DNA from 2 places in the Serratia sp. L9 genome. Region 1 is predicted to be linked to the other one. Evidence: predicted binding sites of a transcription regulator. Region 1 holds the regulator's gene; the other holds the start of a gene.

Region 1 (5,145 bases):
CCAACCATCCATATAACTTTCGCCCAGGCCCAAAGAACCTTGTTGCAAAACGCGTTTAAAAAAATTGGGATTGTGAACCTGAATATCAAAAGGGCGTGCGCCATTGATCTCTATATCGGCCAAACCGAGCATCTCATGCACGATACGATACCAATGGTTATCCTGTATGCTCAGATCTTCTATACACGATGAACTCATAGCTTCTCCATCACCTTCTTCTGACTTATGCCCCAGCAGAAAATAGCGTAGTCGATCTCTACTGGTACATACGTTTACCTACGGCAAGATTTCACCGTGGCGTCTGATATCCGACTATGAACAGAGGAAATTTAAGAGACTCCCAGCGCAAAAGGGCGCAGGTAAAATGATTCCTTAAATAAAGCGTGACAACTCCCACTTACATAATCACCGTTTGTGATAAATGCTGGGTAAAGATGTTATTTTAAAAGGTCGTTTTGAGTATAGGCTTGCCGAGGCGGAGACTCAATAATAAATCGCACTCGGCAAGAACTTTCATTAACTAACTATTTACCAAGGTAATTATGACATAGAGTCCGCAGGCTCCTGCCGCGTTACCTGCTCGTTGTCCGCACCTTTCCCGCGTTGGATCATATACCCCAAAGCAGCCAAAAATACGGTGGCAAGCATGACGGTTGCCGTTGCCAACAGCGGCTTGGTGATAAAAGCCGAAACCAGCAGACTGGCGATAAAACACAGCCCCAGCTGTAAGGTATTTTGCAACGCTGCGGCCTTGCCACTGCTGTTCGGGAATGGCATCAATGCATTGGCCACCAAAATAGGATAGCTGGCACCATTGACCAACGCCATAAAACAGAACGGGATTAACAAAGTTGTCAGCGTCGGCTCGCTCAACGTAGCGATCAGGTATAGCGCCAGCATACTGACGCCATAAGCTAACAGCAGCCACGGCAGCAACGTTTTGCCAGAAATGCGGTTTAAAGCGCTACGGCAGCTAAACCCCCTAACAAGAAAGCCAGCGTTTGCGGGACATAGCTCAGACCAATATCGTTGGGGCTGTAACCCATTTCGCCGAGAATAAAGGGGGAGCCTGTAAGCCAGGCAAAGAATCCGGCAGAGCAGGCGGCAAATACCATCACATTACCGCTGAAGACCGGAGATTTTAAAATCTGGTAAAAGCTGATACTCGGTTTTTTATCCGCGCAGGGTACCAGCCGGCTGCGATCTTTCAGCAACAGGGTTGGGATAAGCAGCAACGCAGTGATAGCAAGCAGTACCATGAAGATGGCTCTCCATCCCATATGGTTCAGCAGCCAGGCTCCCAACAGCGGGGCGAGTGCCGGGGAAAGGGCAACCAGCGGCATAATGGAGGCAAAAACACGGTTGGCTTTGCCATCGCGGTAACGATCCACAACAATGGCTTGCCAGGTCACTGCGGCAGAGCAGACCCCAACGGCCTGAATGAAACGCATTGACCACAACTGCACCACGTTCTGCACCCACAGCATCCCCAGACAACCGAGAGCAAATAACACCAGGCCCATCAACAACACCGGTTTGCGCCCCAGACGGTCCGACAGCGGCCCCCACAACAGTTGAGCAAAGGCGAAGCCCGCCAGGAAGATACTCAGGCTGGCGCTGATTGCCCCGGCAGAGATCTGTAAGTCCTGTTGCATGGCGCCAAACGCCGGCAGATACATATCGGTGGCCAGGTAACCCAACATACTCAGGCCGGCAAGGTAAAACATAAATCCAAAGTTTCGCATGGTATTTCTCGTTAAAATTATGTTGTCGCAGGTTTTTTAGCGCCGGCAAGTTTATCCGGCTGGATCTCTGCTTGTGAAACGGTAATATTTGCAAGATGCTATTAAAAAATTTGAAGGCAAGCTATGTGGTCTGAATATTCGCTTGATGTGGTTGATGCGGTGGCTCGAACGGGGAGTTTCAGTGCGGCGGCGCAGGAATTACATCGGGTACCCTCTGCGGTGAGCTACACCGTGCGGCAATTGGAACAATGGCTTGCCGTGCCGTTGTTTGAACGACGCCATCGCGATGTGGAACTGACGCCTGCCGGGGTCCTGTTCGTTAAAGAGGCGCGGCTTGTTATCAAAAAAATGCTTGATACGCGGCGGCAATGTCAACAGGTCGCTAATGGTTGGCGTGGTCAATTGAGGATTGCGGTCGACTTGATTGTGAAACCGCTGCGTAGCCGCCAACTGGTACTGGATTTTTATCGTCATTTCCCCGATGTGGAATTGGTGGTGCAGCCGGAAGTATTTAATGGCGTGTGGGATGCGTTGGTAGATGGTCGTGCGGAGATGGCGATTGGTGCCACGCGAGCGGTGCCGGTCGGCGGTGGGTATGCTTTTCGTGATATGGGTTTTATGAACTGGCTGTGCGTGGTGCATGCCAGCCATCCTCTGGCAGCTTTGAAAGGGGAGTTGCATAACGATCAATTGCGGCCTTATCCCTCATTGCTGCTGGAGGATACCTCCCGCAATTTACCCAAACGTGTGACTTGGTCGCTGGATAACCAGCGGCGGTTAAACGTGCCTGATTGGGTTTCGGCGGTAGACTGCCTGCGGGCTGGTTTGTGTGTCGGCATGGTTCCCGCACATCGGGTTCTGCCGATGGTGCAAAGCGGAGAGCTGGTGGCGCTGCAACTGCATGAACCCTTCCCACCCAGCGCCTGTTGCCTGACATGGCAGCAAAATGCCCAATCACCGGCAATGGCGTGGTTATTGGATTATCTGGGTGACAGCGACACGCTCAACCAGGAATGGCTAAGCGAAGAACTGCCGGGCAACACACTGCTGCCCGGCATGGGCAGTTAGCGGCGGTAATCGATAAAAGGGCCATCCGCAACGGAACGGCGTTCGATCAGCTTAGGATGTACTTCGATAACCTGTGACTCTTCACGCTTGCTGATAATGCGGTCCAGCAACATGGTGAAGGCCATTTCCCCCAGTCTTTCTTTAGGCTGGTGAATGGTGGTCAGTGCCGGGGTAAAGTAACGGGCATTACGCACGTTATCGTAACCGATCACCGAAATATCCTGCGGTACGCGCAGCCCCAATTCGTCGGCAGCACAGATAGCCCCCATCGCCATGATGTCGCCTCCGCAGAACACCGCGGTAGGGCGGTGTTTTTGCGAAAGAATTTGATGCATGGCCTTGTAACCGGACTCAGGCTCGAAATCCCCCTGAACAATCCACTCTTCGCGTACTTCGATATGAGCCTCTTCCAACGCCTTCAGGAAGCCCTGATGGCGGCCGCCGCCGGTGTTACGCGAAAGTTGACCAGGAATGGCGCCAATATCCCGATGACCACGCTCGATCAGGTAACGGCCAGCCTGATAGCCCCCTTCGAAGGCATTGTCGATAATCGTATCGGTGAAGTCCCCACGCGCGCTGCCCCAATCCATAACGACCATGGGAATATTGCGGTAATCCTCCAGCATCCCCAGTAACTGGTCTGGATATTCAGAACACATCACCAGCAATCCATCGACGCGCTTTTGAGCCAGCATGGCCAGATAAGCTTGCTGCTTATCGAGGTTATTGTGCGAGTTACATAAGATGAGTGTGTAACCCTTGCTGTAACAACTGTTTTCTACCGCTTCGATCACTTCGGCAAAGTAGGGCGCTTCGCTTGATGTGGCCAGCAGGCCGATAGATTTGGTGTGGTTGACTTTCAGGCTGCGGGCCACGGCGCTAGGGGAATAGTGCAGCTCTTTTATCGCAGCCCAAACGGCTGCTTTGGTATCTTCGGCGACGAAACGCGTTTTATTGATAACGTGGGAAACGGTAGTGGTAGAAACGCCAGCGCGTTTGGCCACATCTTTAATCGTTGCCATGTAAAGAATGACTCCTGAACCCACATGTTACAGCATGTAAGTATGATGTTAATCGTTTGCCTGCGTAGATCCTTTCCCAAATAAGCGAAAACTGAGTTTTTAGTGCTGAAGTCGTAAGTCGCTCGAACAGGAGGGGCATTTTGCCGGTACGCAGTTGTGAACTGCGGATTTTGTCGCATATTGAAGAAAAGTGGAAGAGCTAATCAGCATTTATAAGCAGGAGTTTGATAACAAGATTTTATACCCGCCGTCTTTCCTGTTGGGCACTTATCGGGAACTTGAAATTCATAGGGTATAATCACGAACTGTGGGAAAATGATTTGACGTATTAACTGTGTGGCTTATGCTCTTGGGAAACCAATCGAAAAGGGAGTTGTTTATGGATACCGATTTGAAAATGTCTTTGCTGACCACCATTGGTGCCTTGGCAATGATTATTATCTTTAGCTTTATCGCAGCATTGAACTGATAAGAAAGGCGCAGCATGCTGCGCCTTATCATTGGTTAATCCCCCGCCGTCACGCCAGGTTCTTCTCCACAAACGCCCAGTTCACCAGTGCCCAGAAGTTTTCCAGGTATTTTGGCCGCGCATTGCGGTAATCGATGTAGTAAGCATGTTCCCACACGTCAACGGTCAGCAACGGTTTGTCTTCACCGGTCAGCGGAGTTGCCGCATTTGAGGTGCTGACGATCGCCAGTGAGCCGTCTGCTTTTTTCACCAGCCAAGTCCAGCCAGCACCGAAGTTTTTCACTGCGGCATCGGTGAACTGTTCCTTGAAGGCAGCGAAAGAACCGAAGGATTTGTTAATCGTCTCGGCTACTGCCCCTGTTGGCTCGCCGCCGCCTTGCGGGGACAAACAGTGCCAATAGAAAGTGTGGTTCCATACTTGTGCGGCATTATTGAAAACGCCACCGGTAGAGGTTTTGACGATCTCAACCAGGGATTTGCCTTCGAACTCGCTACCTTTCACCAGATTGTTCAGGTTTACCACATAGGTGTTATGGTGCTTGCCGTAGTGGTATTCCAGCGTTTCTGCGGAAATGTGTGGCTCAAGGGCATTTTTCTCATACGGTAATGCAGGTAATTCGAACGACATTGCTTTCTCCTTTTTATATACAGCACTTTTCTTCCGATACCTTCAGCCGGAGTGGCGGAGGGCGGAAAAACCGAATTGTTATATTATTTTTATGGTTATTAATCTTAGCAACTTTCCGGGTGAATAAAAGATCCAAACCGTGTTAAGCGTCTGATTGTTTAAAGTATCGGCAGGAAAATGAGGGGGCTGAGGTTTAGGGGCTCAGCCGGGTTG
Region 2 (5,145 bases), 130 kb from region 1:
ATTCAGGAGGTAACCATGACCGATACCCCGCTAAACTGGCGTGCTGCGCAGGTAAAAGCCACGCAACTGTTAGCTGGCTGGCAAACTCAAGGCGAACCAGGTGGGGCTATTACCCTCTTCGACCAAGTGAAAACTCAGGCAGTGGTCTGTGCCGGGTTGGCCGATCTGGCACGTCATGAACCCTTTACCGCTGATAGCGTAGTGCGCTATGCCTCGATGACAAAACATATCTTTGCCGCATTAGCTCTCAACGCCACCGACAACGCCCTGCATCTTGATGATCGCCTTGGCAAACTGTTACCCGCCTTAAAGGGTCAACTGGCACAAGTCACCGTTGGTCAGGCGCTGGATATGACCAGCGGCCTGCCCGACGTTGGTGAAACCTTGGGCCTGCTTGGTATTTCCGCCAGCACGATTAGCGATGCCCAGCCCGTGATGGCATTCATCCAGAGTTTGACTCGGCTCAACTACCTGCCCGGCAACGAAATCACCTATACCCATACCGGCTACCGTTTGGTAGAAGAGGCCCTCAAGGCCAAGGGATATCATTTTAACCATCTGGTACAGCAACATCTGGCCCGCCCGCTTGATGTGCAACTGCAAGCGCCTGAGAGCTGGTTTGATGTGGTGCCAGGACTGGTGCCAGGCTATTGGCATACTTCCCAGGGGTGGCAACAGACCTGTGCCGGATTGCATCTTTCTGCCTCTGGCAGCCTGACCGGCAGTGCCAACGCGATAACACGTTGGATGCAATGTTTATTGGCTGACACCCCACCTGGCGAAGGCGTACTGGCACAGCTCAGTTCCCCACGTCTGCTTAACCAGGGCCAGGTCAGCCGCTATGGGCTCGGGCTGGCACAAATCCCTCTTGGCCGCCACACTTTGCTTGGCCATGGCGGCTCTCACTATGGCTACAAGACCTATTTTTTGCTGTCGGCAGATCGGCGAGCCGGTGCTTTGCTGGTTTCCAACCGCGAAGATTGCGACAGTTTTGGTATTATTTTGCAGGTAATGGCAGCGCTGTTAGAAGAAACCCTGCCGCAACGCAGCACGGCTATCCCAGACGGAATTTATACCACCGTGGCAGAACCTTATTGGCTTGAAGTCAAAGAAGGCAACGTGGCTTATCTGGGAACCGACGAGCCACTCTACCAAAGCGAGGATAGCCGCTATGCTGTTTCGCTCTCTGCCCATCGGCCAATGCGTCTGCAATGGACCGGTGAAGCCATCGAAGGAGAAATTTGCCACGTTCAGCGCCGTTTCCTGCCCGTGGCGGCGGAAACAGGTTGCCTCAATCAGGTGCAGGGAGTCTGGTATCATCCTCAATACCGCACCGCTTTCGAAATCTGCGGCAACAAGATCCATATTGGTGTTGGCCCGGCAGCACAAACCGGCACCCTGAGTTCACTTGGCAATGGGCAGATGTTGGTGGAAAGCCAGGACGGCCCGTATTTCAAACGATTCTGCCTCTATTTCCGCGGTTACAACGTTGACCTGATAGCTAACTGCAGCCGGATACTCACCTTCAAACGTGAAATGAGCGCCAGGGTTTAACCCTGCAGCAATGTGCCCTGTTGGTTTCCCCCTGCGCAGGGCGCCTTCGTCCTTGGTGACATGTAGCGTAATATTCACCTGAGTTATGAAATTGAACATCCCGACCAGAAATCGATAACGCTCAAAACTACTCACAAAAACCGAAACAATGTTAGGGGTTTTCCTTGCCGCCAAACAAACCATCCCGTACTTTGAGAGTGCCTCAGAAAGACGTTAAAGCGCTCTTTATCGTTGCGGCGTAAATACCCTCTTGTGTCATTATAATACTCACCGGTTTCCGGTGGGATTTCTTTGGCAATTGGGGCTAATTATGCCTCGTGCCAGTGCTTTACGTTGATATTATGTTACAGATAATTTAAATTTAGCGATTACAAACCTTAACCTCCCGCGGTGGCCAGGCTGGCAACGGGTGGGCGTTCAGGAGTTTTTGCCATGCAAATGACCTTAATGGAATATATCACTCAACACTTCAACGGCGATCTTCATCGCTATGCGCAATTCGCAGGCGTCAGCCGAGAACAAATCCTTAAGTGGATCGAAAATGAGTGTTGCATTATTAAAGGTAAATTGGTTATGCCTGTAAAACATTTGCCGGTGGTAAATAGCCAGGAATAACCACAAAAAAACCCCGCCGATGCGGGGTTCTCTGTTTCTGATACCACGGAAAATCAGAAGTTATAACCGGCAACCAGGTAGTAACCCCAGCCAGTAGATTTGATTGGCCCCTGAGGTGTACCGATATCTACCCCATCCTGCCATTGACCACCGTTATGGAAGTAACGAGCGACAAAGGAGTAATGCCAGTGAACGTAGTTCAGCGCCAGAATGTGGCTGGAAGCGATAGAATTGCTGGTCCGCGCCTGACGGCCATTGACCGTGAAGTCGTCCCTGCCCAGATCTGAACCGAAATCAAAGTTGGTGAAACCGATATAGCTAAGGTTGCCACCCAACGCCTCAGTCAACGGAACAAAATATTTCACCTTAAAGCGGTAGCCATCCCAGCTGTTGGTGTTAGCTGCGCCGTAGTTCTGCCACTGGTATTTGGCATAAATGTTCATCGACATGCTCATCGGCAGGCCAGTCTCGATATCGGTGCCCAGGCCCATATACCAGGTACTCTGACGCGAGTCGTTGTTGCGCCCCATGTCATAAATATAGTTATTGGCAAAGTACCACTCTTTGAACGGCCCGAAACTCAAATCGGTGTCAGTCAGTTTGTCGATGGAGAAACGCGGTTCAATCTCCATAAACAGCGGTGAACCCTTATCCCAGATACCACGGTTTGGCGTGTTGCCCGTGCCGAAGAATTTTGGCACATCCACATAACCGTAGAAATCCAGCCAATCCTTCTTGGTATACGCCTCATACTCCAGATACACATCATTGTTCAGCTGTGGTCCGAAGCGAGTATGGTAACTCCCAACGACGTTGACACTCTGGTGCCACCAATCCGATACGAACTGGCTGTCTTTGCTTTCAGCCATTGATGCTGTGCTGTAAGACGTTGCGAGAAGCACACCTGCTGCGAGAGCTATTTTTTTCATTTTATTACCACATGCTGAATGGGCCATTTCCTGCCCGTTAAAAAGATGACGATGAGTCTGATGAAACCTGGGTGTAAAAGAACGGTTAATCATTTTCTTGTTCACCGCGCGCATTATAGAAACCACTGACTGTAAGAATCTGTGATCCAGTTATGCATTTTGCGATTAAGCAATCGATTGCGTTCTCATTTTTTAAAAAATATTGCAATGAGAAACATTTTTGATGTGATTTTAATCATGTAAGTTGCTTTTAAAGCCAGGGTTTTGACAAGGTCAGGTAACTGGAGAATCTCTTCTGAAAGAGAGAAAAGACAAAAAAACCGACAACTGACTGTCGGTTTTTTTGAATGAAAATAGGGAATAAACGTTATAAAAACGTCAGATCAGGAGAGCAATGCAAGCGTAGAATCTCACCCCCGGATTTTGCCGAACAGAGAGCGCAGCATCGATTTCTTTTTGCGGGTGATCGGATTGCCGTCATACACCACCTGCGACTGCTTGTTGAAATGACCAAACAAGGTCTGATTGCGGTAATTTTCCAGCAAATAGCCCGCTTCTAATGCTTCGTAATAATACTGTTCGAACAATTCACGCAGGTCCTGACGATAATGGTTATAAATTTTCCCGTCAAACCAGTGTTTTTTGTTCTCAGAAGCCAGGCGCGGAAGAGAAAAACGGTGGGTAAACTGGCTGCCCATATCAGAATAATGCAATGTTTTCAATGAGCTTAGCGGTAAGTCATCACCATCAAGATTGCTATACTCCGCCGCCAGCGGTTCTATATATTCCGGATGTGCTTCAAAAAAGCGCTGTATCTTTTTATGCCCATCAGGGTCGCGATGCAGTTCTTCAATTGGAGGCAGGAAGCGGGCCGCAGCGCTGCAATCCCAAAGCAACTCGCCTAAACGCAGATCTTTGTTACTGCCAGCGGCGAGCATCGCTTTGCCCTTTTCCATCGGGTGATGCCATATCTCAGCAATATCACAGAGGAACAGAACATCCGCATCAGTATAAAAAGCCCGGCCCTGGAAACCACAATAAGCCGGGATCCCCCATCGAAACGCTGAGAAAGGCGTCGCCCAGCGCTCCGTTGTCCAGCCTTTTCCTGCACCAGAATACCAGAAGCTGGCGGGATCACGTGACAAACGCATCCATACCAGTTCTACAGGAATAGTCGCATGTTTGCGCAGGCTGTATTCCAGCACCATCATCTGTTCAAGGTCACAATCGTTCGGATCACAGCCAATAAATACACGCGCGGTGTCTGCTGATAGAGTCATGATAGTCAGAACCAATTGCAATCAAGGGTTAAAAATAATCACATGATGTTAACAATAACCTCGGGATAATTCTAATAGCAAATTAGAATCCTTTGCATTTAGTTAATGTGATAGAAACTAAAAACACCCTTACCATTGGATTTGGTCAGCTACATCTTGTGCTGCGGTTTATTTCATGACCCGATTGGCATTACCGGTTCTTAACGGACACCAGGTACCGCCTTGGCGATATTCTCCTGCCGGAAAACCACTTCATCCCCCGGGCGATTTCCCAACGGGCGACCGGGATATCAGTTTTAGGGGCGGCTACCACCACCGAACCGTAAATCAATTTGTCATCGCGACGTAAAATAACCACATCAAGTTGATATTCATGAGGTAGGTTGGCAGTGGTCAAGCGGACGATATCGCCAGCACTGAAACTTTGCCCGTGAAGCGCAGGTTGCTGAATAAACTGAATATCATTTCTCATTTTTACCGTTCCTTCAGTCGTACTCTTACTTTTAGATTAGCTTAAATTTATCTTTTAGCTTATCGGGCACGGTAAAATAAGTGCTAGGCAGCACGGGTTGCCCGCCAGCAAATCAGTGAGCCGAGAGTCACCATAATTACCCCCTGCCAGAAGTTGATAGTCAGAGAAGTACTGAGTACCACTGCGGCAAAAACCGCCGACAAGACCGGGGTGAAATAGGATACCGTCGCCAGCAGGGTCATGTTGCCATGTAGGATCCCCACGTTCCACGCGGCGTAACCCGCCCCCATTGCCA

The links. Region 1 encodes PurR, which represses purine synthesis genes. Its sites were predicted from a motif close to CANGCAAACGTTTGCNTG; they were not measured.
Region 2: the regulator PurR is predicted to act here: its motif matches at 3,265-3,282, upstream of ACQ86O_RS20585 (nucleoside-specific channel-forming protein Tsx).

What each region holds. Positions count from the first base shown of each region.
Region 1 is NZ_CP192591.1:4,185,286-4,190,430, reverse strand. It holds partial or broken gene cfa (cyclopropane fatty acyl phospholipid synthase) at 1-198, opposite strand, end outside; partial or broken gene punC (purine nucleoside transporter PunC) at 541-1,745, opposite strand; gene punR (DNA-binding transcriptional activator PunR) at 1,869-2,813, shown strand; gene purR (HTH-type transcriptional repressor PurR) at 2,810-3,835, opposite strand; gene ACQ86O_RS19935 (YnhF family membrane protein) at 4,215-4,304, shown strand; gene sodB (superoxide dismutase [Fe]) at 4,354-4,932, opposite strand.
Region 2 is NZ_CP192591.1:4,316,134-4,321,278, forward strand. It holds gene ACQ86O_RS20575 (serine hydrolase domain-containing protein) at 16-1,554, shown strand; gene ACQ86O_RS20580 (hypothetical protein) at 1,987-2,169, shown strand; gene ACQ86O_RS20585 (nucleoside-specific channel-forming protein Tsx) at 2,223-3,098, opposite strand; gene ACQ86O_RS20590 (glycosyl transferase) at 3,509-4,309, opposite strand; partial or broken gene ACQ86O_RS20595 (hypothetical protein) at 4,579-4,850, opposite strand; partial or broken gene yddG (aromatic amino acid DMT transporter YddG) at 4,934-5,145, opposite strand, start outside.